DNA from 3 places in the Propionispora vibrioides genome. Region 2 is predicted to be linked to each of the others. Evidence: riboswitches for the same ligand, from Rfam matches in the RefSeq annotation. Region 2 holds a riboswitch; each other region holds the start of a gene.
The links. Region 2 has a riboswitch for cyclic di-AMP ahead of BMW43_RS21645 (3D domain-containing protein). Riboswitches for the same ligand answer to the same signal wherever they lie in the genome.
Positions count from the first base shown of each region.

Region 1: it holds a riboswitch for cyclic di-AMP, as region 2 does, so the genes downstream of both, BMW43_RS05755 (C40 family peptidase) here and BMW43_RS21645 (3D domain-containing protein) in region 2, are expected to answer to the same signal.
Region 3: it holds a riboswitch for cyclic di-AMP, as region 2 does, so the genes downstream of both, BMW43_RS06025 (3D domain-containing protein) here and BMW43_RS21645 (3D domain-containing protein) in region 2, are expected to answer to the same signal.

Region 1 covers NZ_FODY01000005.1:20,678-28,394, reverse strand. Annotated here, with positions in the region: gene BMW43_RS05780 (YbaB/EbfC family nucleoid-associated protein) at 1-93, opposite strand, end outside; gene BMW43_RS05775 (hypothetical protein) at 242-652, shown strand; gene BMW43_RS05770 (transglycosylase domain-containing protein) at 1,044-3,257, opposite strand; gene aroH (chorismate mutase) at 3,816-4,175, shown strand; gene BMW43_RS05760 (glycosyltransferase family 2 protein) at 4,224-5,159, shown strand; cyclic di-AMP (ydaO/yuaA leader) riboswitch at 5,253-5,382, shown strand; gene BMW43_RS05755 (C40 family peptidase) at 5,384-6,052, shown strand; gene BMW43_RS05750 (Fur family transcriptional regulator) at 6,182-6,613, shown strand; gene BMW43_RS05745 (metal ABC transporter ATP-binding protein) at 6,618-7,334, shown strand; gene BMW43_RS05740 (metal ABC transporter permease) at 7,497-7,717, shown strand, end outside.
Region 2 covers NZ_FODY01000001.1:118,047-125,763, forward strand. Annotated here, with positions in the region: gene BMW43_RS00665 (transglycosylase domain-containing protein) at 1-1,178, opposite strand, end outside; gene guaB (IMP dehydrogenase) at 1,482-2,936, opposite strand; gene BMW43_RS21645 (3D domain-containing protein) at 3,105-3,518, opposite strand; cyclic di-AMP (ydaO/yuaA leader) riboswitch at 3,526-3,655, opposite strand; gene BMW43_RS00680 (hypothetical protein) at 3,794-4,261, opposite strand; gene thmT (2-hydroxymuconate tautomerase) at 4,327-4,713, opposite strand; gene BMW43_RS00690 (hypothetical protein) at 4,847-5,449, shown strand; gene BMW43_RS00695 (HipA family kinase) at 5,537-6,322, shown strand; gene recG (ATP-dependent DNA helicase RecG) at 6,489-7,717, opposite strand, start outside.
Region 3 covers NZ_FODY01000005.1:79,951-87,667, forward strand. Annotated here, with positions in the region: gene BMW43_RS05985 (hypothetical protein) at 1-256, shown strand, start outside; gene BMW43_RS05990 (DUF6236 family protein) at 367-654, shown strand; gene dut (dUTP diphosphatase) at 660-1,094, opposite strand; gene BMW43_RS06000 (dCTP deaminase/dUTPase family protein) at 1,091-1,942, opposite strand; gene BMW43_RS06005 (SH3 domain-containing protein) at 2,159-2,875, opposite strand; tRNA gene BMW43_RS06010 (tRNA-Val) at 3,282-3,358, opposite strand; gene BMW43_RS06015 (DMT family transporter) at 3,421-3,870, opposite strand; gene BMW43_RS06020 (alpha/beta hydrolase family protein) at 4,160-4,909, opposite strand; gene BMW43_RS06025 (3D domain-containing protein) at 4,970-5,557, opposite strand; cyclic di-AMP (ydaO/yuaA leader) riboswitch at 5,615-5,757, opposite strand; gene BMW43_RS06030 (DUF3870 domain-containing protein) at 5,829-6,191, opposite strand; gene BMW43_RS06035 (Asp23/Gls24 family envelope stress response protein) at 6,200-7,027, opposite strand; gene BMW43_RS06040 (translation initiation factor 2) at 7,096-7,368, opposite strand; gene BMW43_RS06045 (PHP domain-containing protein) at 7,403-7,717, opposite strand, start outside.

The DNA.
Region 1 (7,717 bases), on a different contig from region 2:
CAGCCGTTCATTTTTTAACTGTCCCTGAATAGTATCCACATTCTGTTGTAGTTTTTTTACGACATCCATCATATTGCCCAGATTCTCCCACATAATTCCACCTCCGCTATATTTATATGCTAATGTATGCAAAAAGAGTAAAAATGTGCTTCTTTTATTTAATTTAAAAATAAAGAGGCAGATGCCATACCTCGCACATATATTATATTAGCCAGTTTTAAATTCTTAGGAGGTGGGCTTCATGCGCCTGCGGCGACGGCATAGAAGAAATCAATTGCGTGAGTCCAAGGCGACAGTGTTGCCTGATGAAAATATAACCATAAATAGCGAGCCGGCGGAAGTGTCGGTTGACAGCAGGGAGAGCGAACCGGTCAAGTCGATCGCGCCGGAACAGGTAACTGTGGAAACGCCATACCAGCCTGGGCCGGGCAACTTTTTGCGGCGGATTATTAACAATCCTAATTTCAGTTTTCAGGCCGTTATCATCCTATTAACCTTATTTTCCGATAATTTTCCTATGGAGCGTCATCTGAACGGCATTACCACCACGGTGGATAAAATCCGCAATGTAACCGAGGTCGTCAATAGTACCATGCAGTCCCTCAAGGTTGCCTCCGAGGCGCCGCGGCATATTAGAAAAATGCTGGAATGAGCGGGCGTGAATTTTATTTTAGTAACATATAAGCTGGCAAAACCATATTATGAAATAAAGGATGAGGTCAACTGCTGGTACAGACTTTCCGGCAGGACTTCATTGGTTAATTGAGGGAGGGAATCGAATGGCAAGAAATTGTGGCGGTTTTGGCGGCGGCGGCTTTGGCTCCTGGTGGATTATCATTATTATTATTTTGCTGTTCTTCTTTGCGGTAGATGACGGTCCGTTTATTTAAAAAAGGTATTTGCGTAACAGGGAAAACCGGCTATGGCGTTGACTTATATAGCTAGTTGCCAAGCCGGAGAAGCTCACTTCATTATATGCGGAAAAATAAAAAAAACGCGCGGAAAGCGCGTTTTTTTCGTAACCGGGGAAAGGAACGGTGCTTTTAGTTCTTTTTCGGTTTTTCCGGCAGTCCTTCCGGCACTGGTGGGAGGGTGGCACTGCCGCTCTTATCGGCGCTGTCCTGCTTAGGAGGCGGCGGCAAGGTTTTTCCCTCGCTATGAGGTGCCTCAGTGGTAGCTTCGCCGGAGTTTCCGGTCTTGTCTTTATCTTTCTCCGCTTCTTTAGTTTTGTCTTTATCCTGCAGATTTTCGGTAGCGGTGCTTTGTTTATTCGGTTGGGTGCCTTCGATGAAGATTTCACTTTTAGCGTCTTTGTTATTGGGATCGGTCACCAGCAGTCCGTCCTGGGTGGAAACGGTGGCTGAAACAATCCCGCCGGGACGGGGGAAATCACGGACCGGCATACCGTCCACCGCCTTAGCCATGAAGGAATGCCAGATCCTGGCGGGCGTGGCACCGCCGGTAATTCCGTTCAAATAGCCGTCATTGTCGTTGCCCATCCATACGGCAGCTACCAGGTCTGGAGTATAGCCGACAAACCAGGCGTCTTTATAGTCGTTGGTGGTACCGGTTTTCCCGGCAGCCGGCCGGCCGATATTGGCTGCCGTACCGGTGCCGCGCAAGAGGACACCCTTTAAGATATCCGTCAGAAGATAGGCGCTTTTTTCGTTTATCACCGCTTTTTCCTGAGGCGTGTATTCTTCCAGCACCTTGCCGGTGCGGTCAACTACCTTAATGATGGCAACCGGTGTGGCCCGTACGCCCTGATTGGCCAATACGCCGTAGGCGCTGGCAATTTCCAGCGGAGTTACGCCACGGGTCAGGCCGCCAAGCGATGCGGCCAGATTGCGGTCATTGGTACCGCCGTTCAATACCAGCGTGGAGATTCCCATCTGCTGTGCATAATATAAAGCCTTGTCAATGCCGACTTGATTGGCCAGCTTGACGGTAGGCACGTTCAGAGACTGTTCGAGGGCGGTACGCAGCGATACTTTCCCCCGGAAATCCCCGTCATAGTTGCTGGGTGACCAGTTGTTAAAGGTGATGGGACTGTCTTCAATAATCGTGGAAGTGGTCATGCCGCTCTCAATGGCCGCCAAATAAACAAAAGGTTTGAAAGCCGAGCCAGGCTGCCTTTCGGCCATAATGGCCCGGTTGAACTGATCGTTGCCTCTGCCGCCGACCATAGCTTTAATATAGCCGGTGTGAGGGTCCAGGGCGACCAGGGCTCCCTGGGGCTGTTGAATGCCGTTGCTGTCGGTGCGGACGGTAGGAAGCTGCTTCATCGCCGCTTCCGCTGCGGTCTGCATGTCAAGGTCCAGGGTAGTATATATTTTTAAGCCGTCTTTATACACCGCATTGGCACCATATTTATCAATGAGCTGCTGCAAAACATAATCAACAAAATAAGGCGCCGTATCGGACATGTTGTTTTGCGCGGCATGAGAGTTGAGCACAAGCTTTTCTTTTTGCGTTTTGGCGGCCGTGGCGTTGTCAATATAGCCGTATTTGACCATTTGCTCCAGCACGGTGGCCTGCCGCTCGGTGGCGGCTTTCAGGTTGTTAAGCGGTGAGTAATAGTTAGGGCTCTTGGGAATGCCTGCCAGCATGGCACATTCGGCCAAGGTCAGATCTTCCACATTTTTCCCGAAATATACCTGGGCGGCCGATTGTACGCCGTAAGCACCCTGGCCAAAATAAATATGATTCAGGTACATTTCCAGAATTTCGGTTTTGGTATATTGCTGTTCAATTTGCAGGGCCAAAAAGGCCTCTTGGATTTTTCGCTTAATAGTCTGCTCCTGGGTCAGCAGGGCATTTTTCGCCAACTGCTGGGTAATAGTGCTGCCGCCCTCGGAGACACCGCGATTGGTAATATTGGCCCAGACGGCGCGTAAAATCCCCTTGGGATCGACGCCGATATGCTGGTAAAAGCGGGCATCTTCGGTGGCAATGAAAGCGTTTTGCAGATCTTTGGGTATTTTATTGATGGAAACAGGAAGCCGGTTTTCGGCCGAATGGATAGTGGCAATCGGTTTGCCATGAATATCAAATACCTGGGAAGAGGCCGCCGGACGGATATCGCCTTTTAGTCCCGGCATAGTCTGAATGCTGGCCGTTAAAAAGCCGATGCCGGCACCGGCAATGATAACGATAAACACAATGATGGCAATGACAGTCAGTTTTGAAAAGAACTTTGGTGAAGAACGCTGGTTTTTTTTATTTTTATTCTTATTGTTAGCTTCGTCGTCATACATGCTGAGTGTGACAACCTCCTTCAAATACAATCACCGCATAGTTTTATACCCCAATTATTATAACATAAATCATTGGAAAACATATAAGATTTAATTTGCTGTTATGCTAGTGCTCTGACCGGATTAAAATGTAAGGTTAGATTGCGGAGATTTTTTCGCACTGCGAGGCGGAGGAGCCTTACATATCGAACATATGTAAGGCGACGACAACGGCACAGGGCGGAAAAGTCTGCGTAAGATAGCCAAATTTTTGATCCGGTCAGAGCACTGGGGTATGTTTAGCGGCTAGCCGGGCAAGATAATAGGTGATGTTTAAGGAGCGGCTGACTTATTCGTACGCCATGTTCCGGCGGAGCTTTTTCTGCCTGGCGTTGTCAGTAAACCTTAAAATAGCCCAACTGTTTTTGTGATTTATGTTCTTGTCAGATGAAAAAATCTCGCCAGGCTTATTAAATCAGCGTTTCTTTAAGGAAAACAAGAGGATTTGCCGGACGAATGCCGAAATAAAGTATATTCCTAATTAAATAAATGTAATGTTGTGGAAGGGGTTGTACATCTTTGTTGCGTGGCGTCAGGGGAGCTACTACAGTGGAGAGAAACGAACGGGAGGAGATTTTTGCGAATGTCGCAGAACTGCTCGCGCTTATTGTGGAGGAAAATAAAATTGATATAGAAGATATCGGTGCGGTTATCTTCAGTTCTACCCCGGATATCAACGCCGCTTTTCCGGCGGCCGGTGCCAGGGCAATGGGCTGGTCCGAAGTTCCGCTGTTCGGGACGCTGGAAATTGATAATCCGGAAGGGGTGGCGCGCTGTATCCGGGTGCTGATTTTGTGGAATACCGAAGTGCCGCAAAAAGAAATCAAGCACCTGTATTTAAAAGGCGCTTCGGTGCTTAGACAGGATTTAAAGAATTAGTTTGTATAAAGAAGTTATTTTGCGGATGAAATGCAGGGTGATATGGTCATGGCTTTGTTGTCGGTGGTGGTGCCGGTTTTTAATGAAGAAGACAATATAGAGATTTTTTATGATACGGTATGTGAAGTATTGACGCCACTAAGCTATGATTTCGAACTGATCTTTGTGGATGACGGTTCAACCGACAGGACGCCGCTATTGCTGGATGTATTAACTCAGCGGGACGGGCGGGTCCGGGCTCTTCTGCTGGCTCGCAACTTTGGACACCAGGTAGCGTTGACCTGCGGGCTTGACCATGCTGCAGGCGACGCCGTAATTACCATGGATGGCGATATGCAGCATCCGCCGGAGCTATTGCCGCTGTTGATCGGCAAGTGGGAAGAGGGGGTTCAGGTCGTCCAAACCATCCGGAAAACGACGGAGGGGGTTCCCTGGTTTAAGAACTTTACCTCAGGAATGTTTTACAAGCTGATGAACGCTATGTCCAAGGTGCATGTCCAGGAGGGCGGTTCGGATTTTCGCCTGATGGATAAACAAGTAGTGGCAAGTTTCCGGCGTTTCCGGGAAAGGGCCCGTTTTATCCGGGGGATGGTCGGCGCCATCGGCTACAGGCAGGTGCAGATTGAGTTTATCGCGCCAAAACGGTTTGCCGGCAAATCCAAATTCTCGGTGCGGCGAATGATGCATTTTGCGTTGGACGGCATCACGGCCTATTCCAAACTGCCGTTGCGGATGGCTTTTTATATTGGTATAGTATTTTCCTTTATTAGTTTTTGCATTGCGGTACATGTCATCTATATTAAGGTTTTTACCAACGAGGCGGTGCCAGGCTGGAGTACGGCCACAGCCAGCGTGTCTTTGCTGGGCGGGATACAACTGCTGGGGCTGGGTATCATCGGTGAATATGTAGGACGGATTTTTGAAGAAGTAAAGCAGCGTCCTTTGTATTGGCTCCGGGCTGAACTGCCGGAAAAGAAAAAGTAAGCGGCCGGTCCTTTGAAAAAAATATATTTTTGTAGGAATATTACGCATTTTTTGGCAGGAGTTTATGTAAAAATATTGAATATTTGTTCTTTGTGAGCGATAAAGCCGAATCCAGCTCAGGTACGGGGGAACCGTTTGTAAGGGGTGAAACTCATTTTTTTGAGTAGGGAGAACCTCAACCCTAACCCGTCAGCTAACCTCGGAGGCTGTGAGAGGAGCCGTACATGGGTAAAGTGTCTCGTTTTTTTGTGTTTTTTGTGTTGGCGTTTTGCATGTTTTCTGTTACCTGTGCTGCCGCGGCGTTTGAAAAAGGTGATACCGGACCGGAGGTTGCCGCCATTCAGTCAAAGCTGAACGACTTTGGCTATAATGCCGGCGAAGCGGATGGGAGTTTTGGTTCCCGAACGGTGGGTGCCGTGATGGCTTTCCAACGTGACCACGGATTGGAAGCGGATGGTGTCGTCGGGTATCAAACCTACCGTCTTCTGATGGGCCGTGAGATTCCGGTAAGCCGCGATGGGTCAAGTGTTATGGCACGGCGAATTATCCAAAATGCCCTGAGTTATGCAGGGGTTCCGTACCAGTTTGGAGGAACCAGCCCTGGCGGGTTCGATTGTTCCGGTTATGTCCAGTTTGTCTTTGCTCAAAGCGGTGTATATCTGCCGCGGACAGCCGATGATGACTTCGGCATGGGACAGGCTGTTTCCTATAGCCGGTTGCAGCCAGGCGATCTGGTATTTTTTTCTACATACGCTCCGGGACCTTCTCACGTGGGTATTTACTTGGGGAATGGCACTTTTATCAGTGCGACGTCCAGCCGTGGCGTAGTCACTGACCAACTAGGCAGCGGTTATTGGGGAGCCCGCTATATCGGAGCTCGCCGCATAGTATAATTATCGTTTGGGGGAGGCTGCGGCTTCCCCATTATTTTTTCAGCTATACGATGATTTGTCGAAAGCGCCTGGCGATGGCCGGAGCTTTTCTTATATATTTATTTTTATGAAGAAAGAATGAGGCAATAAATGGAAAATATAGTAATAAGACTTAAGGAGCAGGGGTGCCGGCTAACCCCGCAGCGCCGGGCTGTTATCAAGCAGGTTTATGAGTCGACGGAGCCGCTTACGGTAACCAGCATCTGGCACAGTGTTCGCGAGGCTTATCCGAACATCAGCCTGGATACGGTATACCGTAATGTCAGTGTCCTGGTTGAGTTAGGTGTGCTCATTCCCATCAAAAGCACAGGTAAAGAGGGTGTCCGTTATGAGCTTGCCGCCGCTGATCACCACCATCATCATGTGGTGTGCGTAAAATGCGGTCAGGCGGTTTGTATCGATTTTTGCCCGGTCAATCAGCATTTGTTGGAACTCTTGCACGGCCACGGCTATGAACTGGTGCGGCATACGGTGGAACTGTTTGGAATTTGTGCGGATTGCAGACTGACGGTAAAGGAGTAGCGGAATGTGTGAAGTTTGTTTGAACAATATTACTTTTGCTTACGGCAGTGAGCCGGTATTGGAGAATATTTCACTGCAGGTAGCGGCAAAGGATTTTCTGATGATTTTTGGACCTAACGGAGCAGGTAAAAGTACCGTTCTGAAAATTATCGCCGGTATTTTAACGCCTGACCGGGGTGAGGTGCTGATTAACGGGCAGGTGGCCAAAGCGGCGCGGCTAGGCGGTTTGGTTAGTTATGTACCGCAAAATTATGGAAAAAACACAGCTGATTTTCCGATTACGGTCAGTGAGGTTGTCGAACTGGGCTTGATTGCGGGAACCCGGCAGAAAAGACAGCCGAAAAAAGTGGTTAAACATATTGTGGAACATATGCTTGAACTGGTGCAGGCCAGTGATTTGCGTGATCGCCGCATTGGTGAGTTGTCCGGCGGCCAGCAGCAAAGGGTAATGGTGGCTATGGCGTTGGCCGGCAACCCCGGCCTGCTTCTTTTAGATGAACCTACCAGTGGGATTGACTATGCCGCCAGTCAGCGAATTTATGAATTATTGGGGACATTGAACAAGAACTTGGGCATCACCGTGATCATGGTGTCCCATGATATTGAAAAGGCGGCGGCCTGGGCAACCAATGTGGCTTGTATCAACCGGGGCTTATGCTTTTTGGGCAACAGCCAGGAATTTCGTGCCACCCATTCCCAAGGACGCCATATGTGGTATTGATCTTACATACATGGATAATCTTGTAACTTTTTCCACCCGCTTTGTTGTCGTCACCTTACCTATGTCCGATAGGCACGGCTCCTCCGCCTGGTGGGACAAAAAATCCGTACAAGTTTATCCTATGTTTTAAATGACGCAAGGTACAGTAAAGAGGTGAAAGGTTTGGAATTTTTTCAATATGATTTTATGCAGCGGGCGCTGGCGGCAGGGTTGATTACCGCTTTTTTGTGCCCGCTGATCGGTATTTTTGTTGTAGTCCGCCGGCAGTCGCTGATCGGTGACGGCCTGGGGCATATTGCCTTTGCCGGAGTTGCCGCCGGGCATTTGGCCGGCATCTATCCCATGGCCGGGGCATTGCTCCTGACGCTTGGCGGAGCGGTCGG
Region 2 (7,717 bases):
GCTTTTTTAAATGTAATGGGACCAAGATATTTCTTATCATAATTCTGTGGACTGTAACCATTAATATTGATAGCCTCATCCAGAATAATGGAATTCATCGGCATTCCCTGATCAAGGGCCGTAGCATATACAAATGGTTTAAACGCTGAACCTGGTTGACGTACCTCTGTAACAACCCGGTTTATCTGACTTTCCTCATAATTTCTGCCACCAACCATGGCGCGGATATATCCATTCCGGGGATCTAGCGCTAAAATGCCGCCCTGTTGATTTCCCAAAATGGTTTCTGCAGCCTGCTGCGTTCTAATATCAAGGGTGGTATAAACCTTGAGTCCGCCTTTATAAACCCGGTTGGCTCCATACTTTTCCACTAATTGATTAGCGATATAATCAAGAAAATAGGAGGCTTGCACCGAACGTTTCTTCTTGCCCGAAACAACCAGTTGTTCTTTTTTGGCTTTCTCCGCCTCTGCCTCTGTAATATACCCCGCTTTGGCCATGCCGGAAATAACCGTATTACGCCGTTCCAGTGCCGCCCCGCTGTCGATATAGGGAGAATAAATATTGGGCCCCCGGGGCAGACCGGCCAGCAAAGCGCTCTCGGCCAATGTCAAGTCTTTGGCTGATTTACCAAAATAGACCTGCGCTGCAGCTTCCACACCATAGGCTCCCTCGCCAAAATACACCTGATTTAAGTAGGCCTGCAGGATTTCCTGTTTGGTAAATTTCCTTTCAATAATTACCGCCAACAGCAATTCATTGACTTTTCGGGAAAAGGTTCTTTCCTGGGTAAGAAACATATTCTTGGCTAACTGTTGAGTAATCGTGCTGCCGCCTTCCACAAGTCCACCGGTTCGAATATTTACCCAGAGAGCACGCAAAATCCCAATCGGATCAACACCTATATGACTATAAAATCGTACATCTTCATTGGCAATGACCGCCTGCTGAATATAGGGAGAAATATTACTAAGAGTAACCACCACCCGATTTTCCTCAAATAACTTAGAAATAAGCTGCCCCTGACTGTCATAAACCTGCGTAGCTTCGATAAGCTGCAGATTCTCCAGATTGTCGGTACGCGGCAGATTAATGCCGGCGCAACCGCCAAGTAAACTGCTTGTCAAAAATAAAACCAGTAAAAAAGCTGTGCATGAAAAAAAGCGAAATCTATACACCGGTGCACCTCCCTTTCTACTAGTATTTCAAAAAATATAGGCTTTACGCACTTAGGTGTGTTTTCAGACTAACGGAATAATCTATGGCCAGTGATTTTTGCGCTAGACAAGGCAAATTTCTGCAGGAACAATAGACGTTACTTCAATTCTACCGGAGCATGGCACAAAAAACACCGTCAGAGAATGTCTTGGATAGTTTGAGAACACACCCTAACGTGATGTTCAGTTATATAAGACAAACACCGCCAACAAGAATTGTGGACGGTGTTTTTGTTTTATCGTACTGATAGATCAATTGCAGTTTTACAAACTATAGTTAGGAGATTCCTTGGTAATGTTCACATCATGAGGATGGCTTTCTTTTAGCCCGGCACCGGTAATACGAATGAACTTCGATTTAACAATCAATTCCTGGATGTTGCATACGCCACAGTAACCCATGCCGGAACGCAGGCCGCCAACCAGTTGGAAGACAGTATCCGCCAGAGAACCTTTATACGGCACACGGCCTTCAATACCTTCCGGTACCAGCTTGTCCATATTCTCTTGGAAATAACGGTCTTTGCTGCCCTCAGCCATGGCTCCCAGTGATCCCATTCCACGATATACCTTGTAGCTGCGCCCTTGATAAATAATCGTTTCGCCCGGACTTTCCTCTGTCCCAGCCAGTAGATTTCCTACCATAACAACGCTGGCTCCCGCCGCAATCGCTTTAGTGATGTCACCGGAATATTTAATACCGCCATCGGCAATAACCGGGATATTATATTCACGGGCCGCCTGCGCACAGGAATATACAGCCGTGATTTGCGGAACACCGATACCGGCAATAATACGGGTTGTACAAATGGAGCCAGGACCAATCCCCACTTTCACAGCATCCACACCGGCTTCTATTAAATCGCGGGTGGCTTCTGCCGTAGCCACATTGCCGGCAATAAGATCGACTTGCGGATAGGCAGCTTTGATGGTCCGCACCGCATCCAAAACACCCTTAGAATGGCCATGGGCGGTATCCACTACCAGGACATCAACCTTAGCCGCGACAATGGCATCAATACGATCCATCATATCGGCACCAACACCTACGGCTGCAGCAACCAGCAACCGGCCTTTGGCATCCTTCGCCGAGTTAGGATATTTTTGAGCCTTCTCAATATCCTTAATGGTAATAAGCCCTTTTAAATTGCCTGCTTCATCAAGCAATGGTAATTTCTCAATCCGGTGCTGACGCAATAACTCCTTGGCATCTTCCAGGGAAGTGCCAACAGGTGCCGTAATTAAATGTTCCCGTGTCATGCAGTCACGGATTTTAGCGGTCAAATTAGTTTCAAACCGTAAATCACGATTGGTTATAATGCCTACTAATTTGTTATTTACCGTAACAGGCACACCGGAAATATGGTATTTTTCCATTAGATCATGCGCGTCTTGCAGTATGTTATCCGGCGATAAAAAGATGGGATCAACGATAATTCCGTGCTCGGAGCGTTTTACTTTATCAATCTCGTTGGCTTGCCTTTCAATGGACATATTCTTATGAATTACGCCCAAGCCGCCCTCTCTGGCCATGGCGATAGCCATTGGTGCTTCTGTTACCGTATCCATTCCGGCACTTACAATAGGAATGTTGAGTTTGATATTCCTGGTCAGATAGGTATTCACTTCTACATCCCGCGGTAAAATATCGGATCTTCCCGGGATTAACAACACATCATCAAAGGTTAACCCTTTTGTGGCAAATTTGTCCTCAAACATTAAATTATCTCCTTCCCGAAAACAATACAGGTGTATTTCATAATATAATACCACATTTAAACTTACCGAATCTACCATTTTTTATGTAGGAGTTAAAAATTTTTACCTATTTTCGACAAAAAAATCATGGATTGAAAGACAAACCCTCCAATCCATGATATCTAGTCATTATTTTTCTAATACATATACTTTAACGTGTTGGATACCGAAATCATAGGCCTTTGCCACCGACTCAACAGCAATATCCACCCGGTTTCCCTTAATAGCGCCGCCGGTGTCTTCCGCCACCGCATACTTTCCCTGTCCGTCAGGGAACTCAATATACACTTTAGAACCAAGCGGAATAACCGAAGGGTCTACAGCAATAACACCCGGACGAATCTGAGTGCCTAAATGAGTCAAATTACCCCATTTGCCATTATCATGTGGTCCTGGTGCATACGCGGTTGCCTTAATATCCAGTTTCTTAGTATAAGAATCCGGCTTGGCTGCCGCCTTGGCAAAAGTAACAGGTGCAACAAAAGTCATCTGCAAAACAGTTAGTATGGTACCCCATAAAAGTATTTTTTTAAAATTCAACATGGCGGTACACTCCTTTCTATATGCCTGCGAGGTTAGCTGTCGGGTTCGGACAAAGGATAATCCCTACCGCCTTTGGCGGATTCACCCCAAAAATGGTTCCCCCGTTTTCTTTAAGAGAAATTCGGCATGCACATATAATACCGTAACTGCTTAACAAAGGCAACCTGCTTTCAATATGGTATACTATATTTACGCAAAATTACTATTAGTATACTCCGTTATAACATCATATACTCCTATTTGCTCACAAAGTTGCTAGGACGTGTCTTCAAACACTACTCCTTGCCAATCATGAATGGGGCAAAACCAAGCTGGCCCCAAAGATGATTATGTACGGTCCGTACAGCGCCCCCCACTTTTCGCTTTTCCATTAGTTTTATTTGCTCCAAGGAAAGATACCACGCTTTTTCTTTCGGATAGGCGCTATTGACACCTGCCTGGTGATAATATTGAGCCGCCCGCTCCAATAAGGAATAGATTGTCCATAAAGGAATGGCTCGCTGCAAAACGGCCCCTTCCATTCCTGCAATATAGGCATGGACTTGTTTCCAATCCTCATCTGAACCAGTCAGCCGCCCTATTTCCAGGCTGGCTGGCTCATCACTTTGCAGCACTTGTATAAACTCTTCCTGCAATACAAGCAGCAGGTCCCACAGACAGGTTAATTCCGGTGTGCGCTTTTTCAGTTGTTCCAATTCTTCGATTATCGCTCGCTCTAAATCCTTGGCAAAGGTCTTTTTCATAGGGTGTGCCTCCTTGCTAAAACAGCCCATTCGCGCTAAGCGATGGGCTGTTTTTTTACTTATTACTACTTATCCAGCATGAGTACGCCGGCTTTGCTGATATGTTGCTTAGCAGCCTCCCGGATTACGATGGTCACTGCGTCGGGCTGGCATTTGGCAGTTTCAACAATTACCTCCGTAATTTTTTTAGCAAGTTCTCTTTTCTGTTCGGTAGAACGGCCTTCCAACATATCAATTTGAACAATCGGCATAATAGCTCTCCTCCTTATCTTTGGGAGTCGCTGATTCAATAATCCTGTCGGGCTGGCTAAAGATTTTTCCGTCTGGCAAGGAAGCAAATCCTTATGAATAGCAGTGCTCTCGCGAGGCTTTGCTGACGACGCCAGGCGGAAAAAGACCTGATAGAACGAACAGTACGAATAAATCAGTGACTCCCTAAATATATTCGTCATTCACCCTAACAACCCTGCCGGTTAGGTTATGCTTTAACCAGGGAAATATGCCAAAAAAGGAACACTATCCTTCCATTTTTCATAAAGTATAGTAAGTCAGTTTATAATTTTTAACACAGGGAGGAAAACGTTTATGGGATTTTTACATGAAATCCGTAATCTAGAGTTCATTAAAGATCTGGAGCGTGAAATCAATACAGATGTATTGCTATTTGGAATTGATGGGTTTACCTATTATGGAAATTTGCAGGCAATTGAGGATTGCCGGATAGCTTTTCTAACCCCTGCAATAACGGCAGAATCCAATGAAGTTGAAATTCTTACGCCGGGGGGCGAAATCAGAGAAGTGACCTTCTTGCGAGTTGACCTGTGGTCAATTATCGCCAAAGGCTCCGGCATTGTAAACGATCCCTTTAATAACACCGGTTCCGGAAATGCCTTGAACGTTAACGGCGTAATCGGCTTAGGGCAGCGTGATGGAGAAGAGCAACGCCAGGACGGACATGATCTGGTATGTCAGTTAAGGCGCATGGTCGGCGATACAGTAGTGCTTACAACTTTGGGCGGTTTCTTATTTGAAGGAACGCTCGGCGCGGTAGACAATTGTCTGGCACTCTTAACAGTCAACAGTATTTTTGTTCCTGGTACTGATCAATGCATCAGCAACAGGGACGTAAGATCTGTCCTAGTAAATCTTGAATCGCTGACATCTATATCAACCGTTTGCTGTTGCTAACAAAGTTAAAAGTCCGTACTCCAGCGACTCGGTTAATCATATAGCCGGGTCGTTTTTATTTCCCTATTCTTCCCAGGAGGTTAACGTATGTTGTTTGCCAAGGAATATCTGGGACGCGTTGGTGTCGGAGCGACATCCCCCCATTTTTTTTGTGCCAACGACCGCAATATATATATTGTCAAGCTCCAAAACAACCGTTATGGAACAAAAGTATTAATCAGTGAACTACTGGCAAGTCAGTTAGGTAATTTACTCAATCTCTGTTTTCCCGCCAGCCAGTGTTTTACCATTGATGAGTCTTTCCTGGAATCCTATCCGCAGCTCCGAGCTGAAGGTGTTACTGCAGGCATCCATTTTGCCTCACAATATATATCCCATGCGACCTATATTGATAAATATACCTTTTCACAGATTACCAATCTTCATGAATTGGCAGGAGTGATATTTTTTGATCATCTCTTTCACAACGCTGACCGTACTAATAACAGAAAAAATTTACTGGTTGTTTCACAAGCTGCTAACTGTAAAGCCTATGCTATCGATAATTCCCATTTATTCCGCTCAGGAAAATGGACGAATGAATCGGTAACCTTTTTAGCAAATAAAATTTATATTTATTACCGTCGCGCTTTCCGGGTATTATTGAAAAACTATCTTATGCCGCAGGATTTTAAACCTTATGTGGAGGCCTTTAAAAAAATCAGCAAGCCCCAGATCAGAAAGGTTATCCAAAAAATCCCCGCTGAATGGTGGACTAATCCAGAAGAAGCGCAGACACTGGAAACCTTCATCGAAGAGCGCCAAAAAATAGCCGATAGATTATATTATGCTCTTAGCAGGTACACTGCAGCGGCGCCACATAGAATCACCTAAATAACCGCTGCTAAAAGGCAGCAGACATATTATTTATGCTAAGGGACTGCATATATTTTCTATGGCCGGCAATAATAGTAATGTAAATTTTCTCCTCTCCCATAATCGGCGGCGCAAGCCGCCCTTTTTTTGCCCTGATTACAGACCGGTAGCCGGTCATAAATTCTTAACATTGAAAAATCTGATCAAAGTGATGGTAAAAACGTTCTGCTATATAAGGACGCACCTTTTCAAATTCGTCGGTTTGCATAACCGTTTCATAGGCGGCCCTCCTGGCCTTCAGCAACAAGTCAAGATCATTGACGATATCTGCTATTTTTAGATCCGGCAATCCATGCTGCTGCTCGCCAAAAAAGTGACCGGGACCGCGCAGCAGAAGATCCTGCTCCGCCAAAGCAAATCCATCACTGGTATTTGTCATAACCTGCAGCCGCTCCTGTGATTCTGGATTGGGGTTATCTGACAATAAAATGCAATAGGACTGATGTTCGCCCCGGCCAATCCGCCCCCGCAGTTGGTGCAGTTGCGCCAGACCGAACCGCTCCGCCCCTTCAATGACCATAATAGTAGCATTAGGAACATTGACACCGACTTCAATGACCGTTGTGGCAATAAGCACCTTGATGCTACCCTCATAAAACCGGCGCATCATCTCATCCTTTTCCAGGTTCTTCATTTTGCCATGAACTAAGCCGCAGGTTATATGCCGAAAATAGGTTTCTTGCAGTTCTGCATAAAGCTGTGTCGCCGATTGAGCCTGGATTTTTTCCGATTCATCTACTAAGGGGCACACAATATAGGCTTGACGCCCTTTAGCTATTTCATCCGCTATAAATTTATAAACTAGCTGCCTGCGGTCCGAACCGCGGACAAAGGTTTTTATTGGTTTTCGCCCGGGCGGCAGCTGCCGTATGGAGGAAACATCCAAATCACCGTACACCGTTAAAGCCATGGTACGCGGAATCGGTGTTGCCGTCATAACCAGCACATCAGGCATCATGCCTTTAGCCTGCAGTTTGGCTCGCTGACGGACTCCGAAACGATGCTGTTCATCAGTGATTACCAACCCCAGCTTATGAAAACAAACATCTTCTTGAATCAATGCATGAGTGCCAAGGACGATATCAACGCAGCCGGTCTGAAGCGCTTGGAGCAATTCTTTTCGCTTCCCTTTCGCAAGACTTCCCGTTAAAAGCGCCACTTTAATTCCCAGATCTTCAAGCTGGGCAGCCAGAGTCTGATAATGCTGTTCCGCCAATATCTCGGTGGGCACCATCATAGCTCCCTGATAGCCATTTTCTACTGTCTTGACTAACGCGATAGCGGCCACAACCGTTTTACCGGAACCGACATCCCCTTGCACCATCCGCTGCATAGGCAACGGCTCCTCCATAT
Region 3 (7,717 bases), on a different contig from region 2:
TATTCAATCAATTTTACCAGACAATGCAAAAGAACGCTATCAGGTTCTAACTCCTGATCTGCAATTTCTCGAGGCAGAAGGTATATTTAGTACAATTGACCCCGGGTATATCACATATCTACTTGATCTAGATGCTATTGTTGACGATGTAAGAAAAGTACTGAAATCGTCGAGTTTTCCGCTCCTCAAAAAAGGTATTTTTGCTTCTCTAGGTATAAGTTATGAGGCTTCTTATTCGCATTACACTCCCATTTGAAAGGATAAAATGACCTCCTCTATTCTAGGACAACTTAGAAACGAAGGATTAATATTATCTATGATGATGTAGAAGAATATCTCGTTCCTACAGCAGAGGCTGGAGTCTTTATGGCAGTTCTTACTAAGCATATTGCAGAAGGTAAGTCTCCATACACAGTTCCTGTTACCGATACACTTATAGCACGAGATTTATTGTACTGTTCACCCGAACATACGAATCACCTTGGAATAAACCTTATTTTAGAAAACATTTTTCCTTCACCAGGTAATGATGTTCCACTTCAGGATATTATAGAATTCAGAATAAGACGACAGGATGAATTAAAGCAATTTAAAGATATAATGAGTAACTACTTTGCAGAAGTATCACGAATCAAAGATGTAACAATCATCTGATTTTTTTACACTCCAGTTGACCCAAATCCACCTTCTCCACGTTCGGTATCATCTAAGTCTTCGCACACTTGTACCTCAACAGAAAGAATAGGTTGTACTACCATCTGCGCTATCTTCATTCCACGCTCTACTTTAAATATTTTCTTCCCATGATTTATTAATATTACTCCGACTTCCCCCCTATATCCTTGATCAATAGTTCCGGGTGAATTCAAAACGGTAATTTGATGTTTAAGAGCTAGCCCGCTACGAGGTCTAATCTGAGCTTCTGTGCCCACTGGTAATTGTATACTTAACCCTGTAGGTATCAATGCACTTTCTCCAGGCATTATTTCTGTATCGATAACAGAAGATATATCTAAACCTGCATCACCGAAATGAGCATATTGCGGCAACTTTGCATTATCATTTAGTAATTTAACTTTTAACTTACTAATCATAGAACTTCCTCCTTAACAACCTTAATTGCCATGAATAATGATATTGCTATAGCTAACATTCCCATAAAAACACCTTTGTCAATAAAAAACAGATATGTTTCTAAAGCAGAACATGCTGGAATAAGTGCAAGTAGTCTAAAGAAGCATAACAAAAACAGTATAACTTGTAAAGTTTTTAAACCATAATATTTACCTTGTGCAAAAATACGATTAATAGCATTTGTTTTTTGTCCAGATATTATAGATGCTTTTGAGTCTTGTAATAATTTAGTATATTTCTTTTTAAATTCATCATAAACATCTTCTTTTATAAAAATAGTTTGTACTTTTCTTAAAAAATTTTTATTACTATCTGTTAATTCTTTGTCAAGAACATCCTCTGATATATTACGAAGAATGTCTACTCTGCTTGCTTGATTATCGTGATCTTTGTCTGCTGGAGTATTAACTTTGTATAATATAAGCGTCACAAATGATTTGTTTACGGGTAATTTAAGTATTAAGTCAGTTGGATTATTTAATGAGATAAGCAGTGGTCCATGCCAATTAGGATCTAAAGTAGTAGAAATATGGCCAAAGCCTTGAGATACAACGCCAACCTTAGAATGGAATGTACCAGCAATTTTCTTAGACACCCAAACAGCTTCTTCTGTCAAAATTAAAACAGTGTCATGTGGCTTTATATTATAAAAGCCATCAATAGCTGGTACTAAATCCTGGGAAGTGAGAGAAAAAACAAAATCAGTTGGGTTAAAGTTATAACCAACTGGTGTTAAATCGTCTTCTCTAAAAGGAAATATAACAATATCTTTATTTAAAGCTTTTCTTATATCTCTATCAGAAAACATAAATTATCCCCTTTTGAGTATACCGCTTTAGTAATGTAAAATACTTCATTCAATTACCAATTCCTCTATTTTTTAGTAATTTAGTAATTTGGTCAGATTGTTTTTAAAAATTGCAGAGATGTGACAAGAGCAAATAACAAATTTTCTAATATGATAAAAATAACCCTTATGGAGCTTACCCAGTAAGCTCCATAAGGGTTATTCTACCGTTGATTTCTACTTTGATTCCTTTACTCCAATTAAATAACGGTTATTAACCCACCCCTGAATTCCAATGCCATCAACACCCCGCCATCGAATAAAAACCCAATCTCCATTCGTATCTATCACCTTAACATTCCATCCAAAACACAGACCACCAATAATAGCTGCGTCAATATTAAGCTCACTTCTAACATTTAATTCACGTACTCGTACTATTTTAGCGTGTTTAAGTTCATCAGGGGAAATACTCGTAAGGGCGTTCTGGTTAGCTTCTTCCATATGGGCAATACGTAATTCCCTAAAAACTTGAATTGATTCAGGAGGATATATGTATGATACAACATCTTTGCAATAGGGCATAATTACTTGTGTGAATATTACGCAAAATAATCCAAATAATGCTTGGTTCTTATATTTTATAATTAACCCACTTAGCTTGTTAACAAACTGAATTAAATCAAATGTAGCTCCGTGAGTAGATTCAATAACAGCAACATTAAGGTCTTGTAATTCTAAATCAGATAATTTACGATCTTCTAGACAATCTTCTAGACTATCATCATAAAGTTTGTTAAATTTATCGAAATCGATTTTATTAAAATCAATACTAATAGAAGCCTGTTGAATTCTTACTAAGACATTATTTATTTGTTCCTGATTAGCGACATAGTATTTAAAAACGGGTTCTAGGCTGGCATTCATTGCTATATGCATATTTGCTGCTGCCATTACTGCGTTCTTAATCCCTTCAGTTAAGGCAGGATTATTATTAATATATCTTTGTATAGCTTGAGCTCCAACAAATATCTAGTATTGAATTTGCAAACAAGTTTCTACTGTAGGAAGAAGTACCTTATTCAAATTATTAATTAAGTTTGATAAATTCTCCAGGTCAAATTCACTCTGCGACATAAATTCTCCTCCTTATCTTAATCTAATTTGATTAATACATTCGAACTCCTGCATAGCTCAGTTGGTTAGAGCGCTTCAAGCATCGTAAAATCTATCTTCCTACAATATCAAAGAAGCGCAGTAGCAACAAAATAGCAACATTTTGATATTTCTAAGTAGTTTTTTAAGCAAAACAAAAAGCAGTACAGAGCTCATGGAGCCTTGTACTGCTTATCATTCTCTATGGTGGGGTTAGGAGGACTCGAACCTCTGACCTCTTCGATGTCAACGAAGCGCTCTAACCAACTGAGCTATAACCCCTTAAGACATTTCACATTATAGTATGAAAAACAAGAGTTGTCAAGCAGCGGCTTATTTATTTGTTATTTTAGCAATAGATAAGCGCCCACAGTCAGCAAAAACAGGCCGGCCAGATCGTTCCATTCCCAGGCCATATGCTCCAAGCCAAAGCCGCCGTAATGGTCAATAATAATGGCCGTCAGCACCTGGCCGACGATAATGGCCGTCGTTGCGTTAGCCATGCCGACTTTGGGTATGCTGGCGGCCACCAGATAGATAATAAATACACTGATCACGCCACCCAGGTATACATACCAGGGTGCTTCCGGCATGGCCGCCAGACTGCCTTTGCCCATTTTAAAGACAAACAGGAGTAGCAGCAAAATGACCGTACCAATAAAATGCACGACAAAGGTGGTTTCAATAAGACCGATTACCTTGCTCAGCGCCGCGTTTAGCGAACCCTGAATGGCCATAAATATGCCCGACAAAAGCGCCAGTAGCAGAGCCAGCATATTATTCGATAAATCCACGCAGCATACACTCCTTTTTAAAAGACCGGCCAGCCTTAAACTCCAAAGAGCAGCCATTACTGCCGGCTGCCTTGAGTGAAACACTGATTCTATTCACGCAGCATTCTGACGGAACTTTGACCGTCTGGTGGCATCAGTAGACCTTGAAGAACTTAACGTTCCTCTAAGTTTAGCTTGATTACCAGCCGAAAACAGCTCTTGCCCCGCCGGCAAGCTCATTAAATCAGCACTTTTCCAGGCTTGCTAAAAGCTTTGACCAGTCAGTTGGCTAAGAAAAAGCGCCCTGCAACTACCGTTTAGGGCGCTTTTCTAGTATGCTTGATTGCAGCGATTTTATCCATTTCAATATGGCTGCTGTCGTTTCCCGGTAAAAAGCGTGCAACTGATGGTCACCGCCCGGTACGGCAACCAGTTCCTTTCTGCCGACAAGCTGTTGATATAAGGTTTCCGCCTGAGCAAAGGGGACGGTCTCATCCTGCGTCCCATGAAGAACAAGAACAGGAATGCCCTTAAGCGAACGGGCAGCCTGCAGCAAATCATAATCGGCAAAGTCCTGGATAAAGGCAGGCGTCAGTGAACTACGGCCATAGGAATCGGTAACGTGTACCGTCTTCCCCGCCAAAAGCCGTTGGTAGTTCTCCTGTAAAGCCAGCCGGAAAGTTTCTTCCAGATTTGATGGTGCCGCCCACAGGCATAGCCCGCTGATTCCCTCCGGCTGCGCCGCAGCATAGGTTAACGCCGCGCTGCCGCCCATACTGCGTCCCAGGAGCACCAGCCTGCTGGCGATCTCCCGCCGGGCAAACGCCGCCACTGCCGCCAGTTCATCAATTTGCTGCGTCAACGGACCAAGAGGAGTAAAATCGAAACGTACCACCGACAAACCCAGCTTCACGACTTCCTCCGCCAGGGCAACCGCCCGGCCGCCGCCTTCCTTGGAACCACGAAAACCATGACAAATAATTAGTACCTGGTTGGAAGTGCCTTCGTGTATCACAACAGGTAATTGCGCATTGGCATGAATAAGCATAATGGACTTCATACATGTCCCTCCCTTCCGGCTTGTTAATAAAATAAAAAAAAAGAAACAGGCACCAGCCTGTCAATCAATAATGTATACAGTTACCTGCTGCCTGCCAAACCGCAGGGCATCGGCATGACTGTCAAACGCTAAATCGATTACGTTACCACGAATTGCTCCGCCTGTATCATCGGCGATAGCATATCCATATCCTGGTATGTATAAACGGGTTCCTAAGGGAATCACATTGGGATCCACTGCAACTAGGCCCTTGCGCAATTGAGTACCACGAGCTGTATAACTGGAATTACCGGGATCAAACGCACTATAGCCGGAGGCCCGCATGCTGATTGAGCGGCTGTAGCGGCTGGTATCCGAGCCGGTGCCGCCACGATTCAGATAAGCAAAGGTTTCGCTGCCGGCAACCCCGTCCACAGCCAATCCGTTGCTGATCTGGAACTCCGTAACCGCCCGGAGCGTCCCATTGCCAAACACCCCGTCAATAGGCCCCTGATAAAACCCGGCGTCAGTCAACAGTTTCTGCAATACCTGCACGTCATCACCACGCATGCCCACTTTGAGCGCCGTATCTCCCGGCGCGGCAAACACAACGGCATGTATGGCAAGCAGTATGCAGACGAACACTGCTGTAAGGAAAAATTTCCTCAATCGTACCACCTCTCTTTACTCGCCCCAAGCTAACTGCCATGAAAAAGACCAGGGCAATATCCCTTGCGGCTTCTGCCTCCGAGGTTAGCTGTCGGGTTAGGGTAAAAGAGAAGGAATAGAGAACCCTTCCGGATAACCGGATTCACCCCTGTATATTTAGTGGTCCCCCCGTACCTATAAGGATTCGGCATTATATATTATAATAATCCAAGCCTTCCCGCCTGTCAATGTCCATGCTTTGGCCTAAATCGCCATATAAAACAGTCAGGGCTTATTCGGCAGGCTGTACATGGTGTTCTTCGGTATAACTCCGATATTTGTCATAAATAATCCGGAGCGTCGTAATCAGCGACTTTTTAGCGCCGCCCTGATAAATCCGGTCAATCAAATGTACCAGTTCATCAACGCCGTCTTTCAGGCTGTAGCCGACCAATGAGTCCGCAATATGCCTTCTGGCCAGTTTAGTAGCCAATGTACAGTCGGCCTCCACAATTTCTCCTGTCGCCACCTTCACCAGAACGACAATTCCCACAACCTTATATATCTCATTGGCGGTTATGCCAATTGGCAATTTGGCATAACCGGAAAACAAAACCAGATCATCACACAATACTTTGCTCAGGATAAACACCACCAAATGTCTTATTCTACACTTAACCGCTTGATCGCTATATTGACATCCTTGACCAATAGACCGGTCATAAACTCAACCACACTCTTTATCCGGCACTGGGCATCATAGACCACTTCCCGGAGCACACTGCCATACCGGACGGTAACATCCAGTGAAATGGATATGCCGGTCTCCCGGTCATGGGAATTTTTTATATTAATTTGCCCGGTTTTACTAATTGAGGTATCATTGGTTGCCACAAAATCCACAATCGAAGCGATGGCCGCATCGGAAATTAAAAGCTTGCCATAATAACTAAAGGTGGGGCGGATAATCGACTTTTCGCCCAGCTTATTTCGCCGCTTGGCCTGGGGCTTCTTAAAGAATATTTCCAAAGGGTCGATCATGTAGCCGGAGAAATGAGGTTTCAATTCAATGGTAGGCACCGGTATGATATGTTTTCCCTCTTTTAGACGGCTTTCCCGCGCTTTGGCGATTTCGGCTTTTGTAGCAATGTCTTCAATAAAAATAGTCTTGCTAATCGACGGCAATTGCAAGGCATCGACAATTTTCTGCACCATGTTTTCCGAAGTGCCCAAGATTAAAATACGGGACGGCCGTACTTCGGCAATAGCCGCCCGTACCTTTTCGGCATGCTCGGGCTCCATAAAAATGGCCCGCCGCACAGCTTTAATCTTACTCGGTTCTTTCTTCGCCGAATAGCCGGCGATAATTTTACTGTCTTTTATCAAAATGCCATCATCAATGATGGCATCCGCGGCATGTTCATGTGCCACGATGAGCGCACGATGACTCTTACCGGTTCCACTCGGTCCCACTAATGCAATTACATCCACTGGCTGCCCTCCAAGCCTGCTCTTAAAAATTCTCTATACATAAAAAATAAACACCTTCCAAGGTGTTGTCAAGTGGGCCTATGGAAATTGTTCTGCACTTGCCGTTCTAACTCGGTTATGCGAGTAGTGTAATGCATAAGTTTACGCGCATACCGGGTGTTATTCCGTAGCAGTTTCTCATTTTGCAATGCCAGCTTTGACAATTGTTCACTTTTTTCTCGTTCCAGCAAGTCAAGCAAATTCATCAGCACCCGCCGGCTTAGCCGGAGTGCCTCGACCTTATCCTCCAGCTCGCGGATGCGAGCCTGCAAGTCTGTAATCAGGCTGACTTCTGTATCCATTAGCATCCTCCTGAAATCTTAGTGGTCCACACCACTACCCCCTCGGGGAGCAAAGATGTTCAGCCAATGACGCCGGTACGGCGACAATACCCAGCGTCTCAGGAAAACGACCGGGAATCCCGTGAAAGTCCGACCCGCCGGTAACAAGCAACCGGTGGCGCCGGGCCAATGCGAGGTATTGTTCTATATGTTCGGCGTCATGTCTGGGATGGTACACTTCCAACCCATCAATGCCAGCCTGGATGACTGCCAGAACAACCTGGTCATCGCCGACCAGCCCTGGATGAGCCAATACAGCCACACCACCGGCCTTTTTGATCAAAGCAATCACACTGGCCGGAGAAAGTTT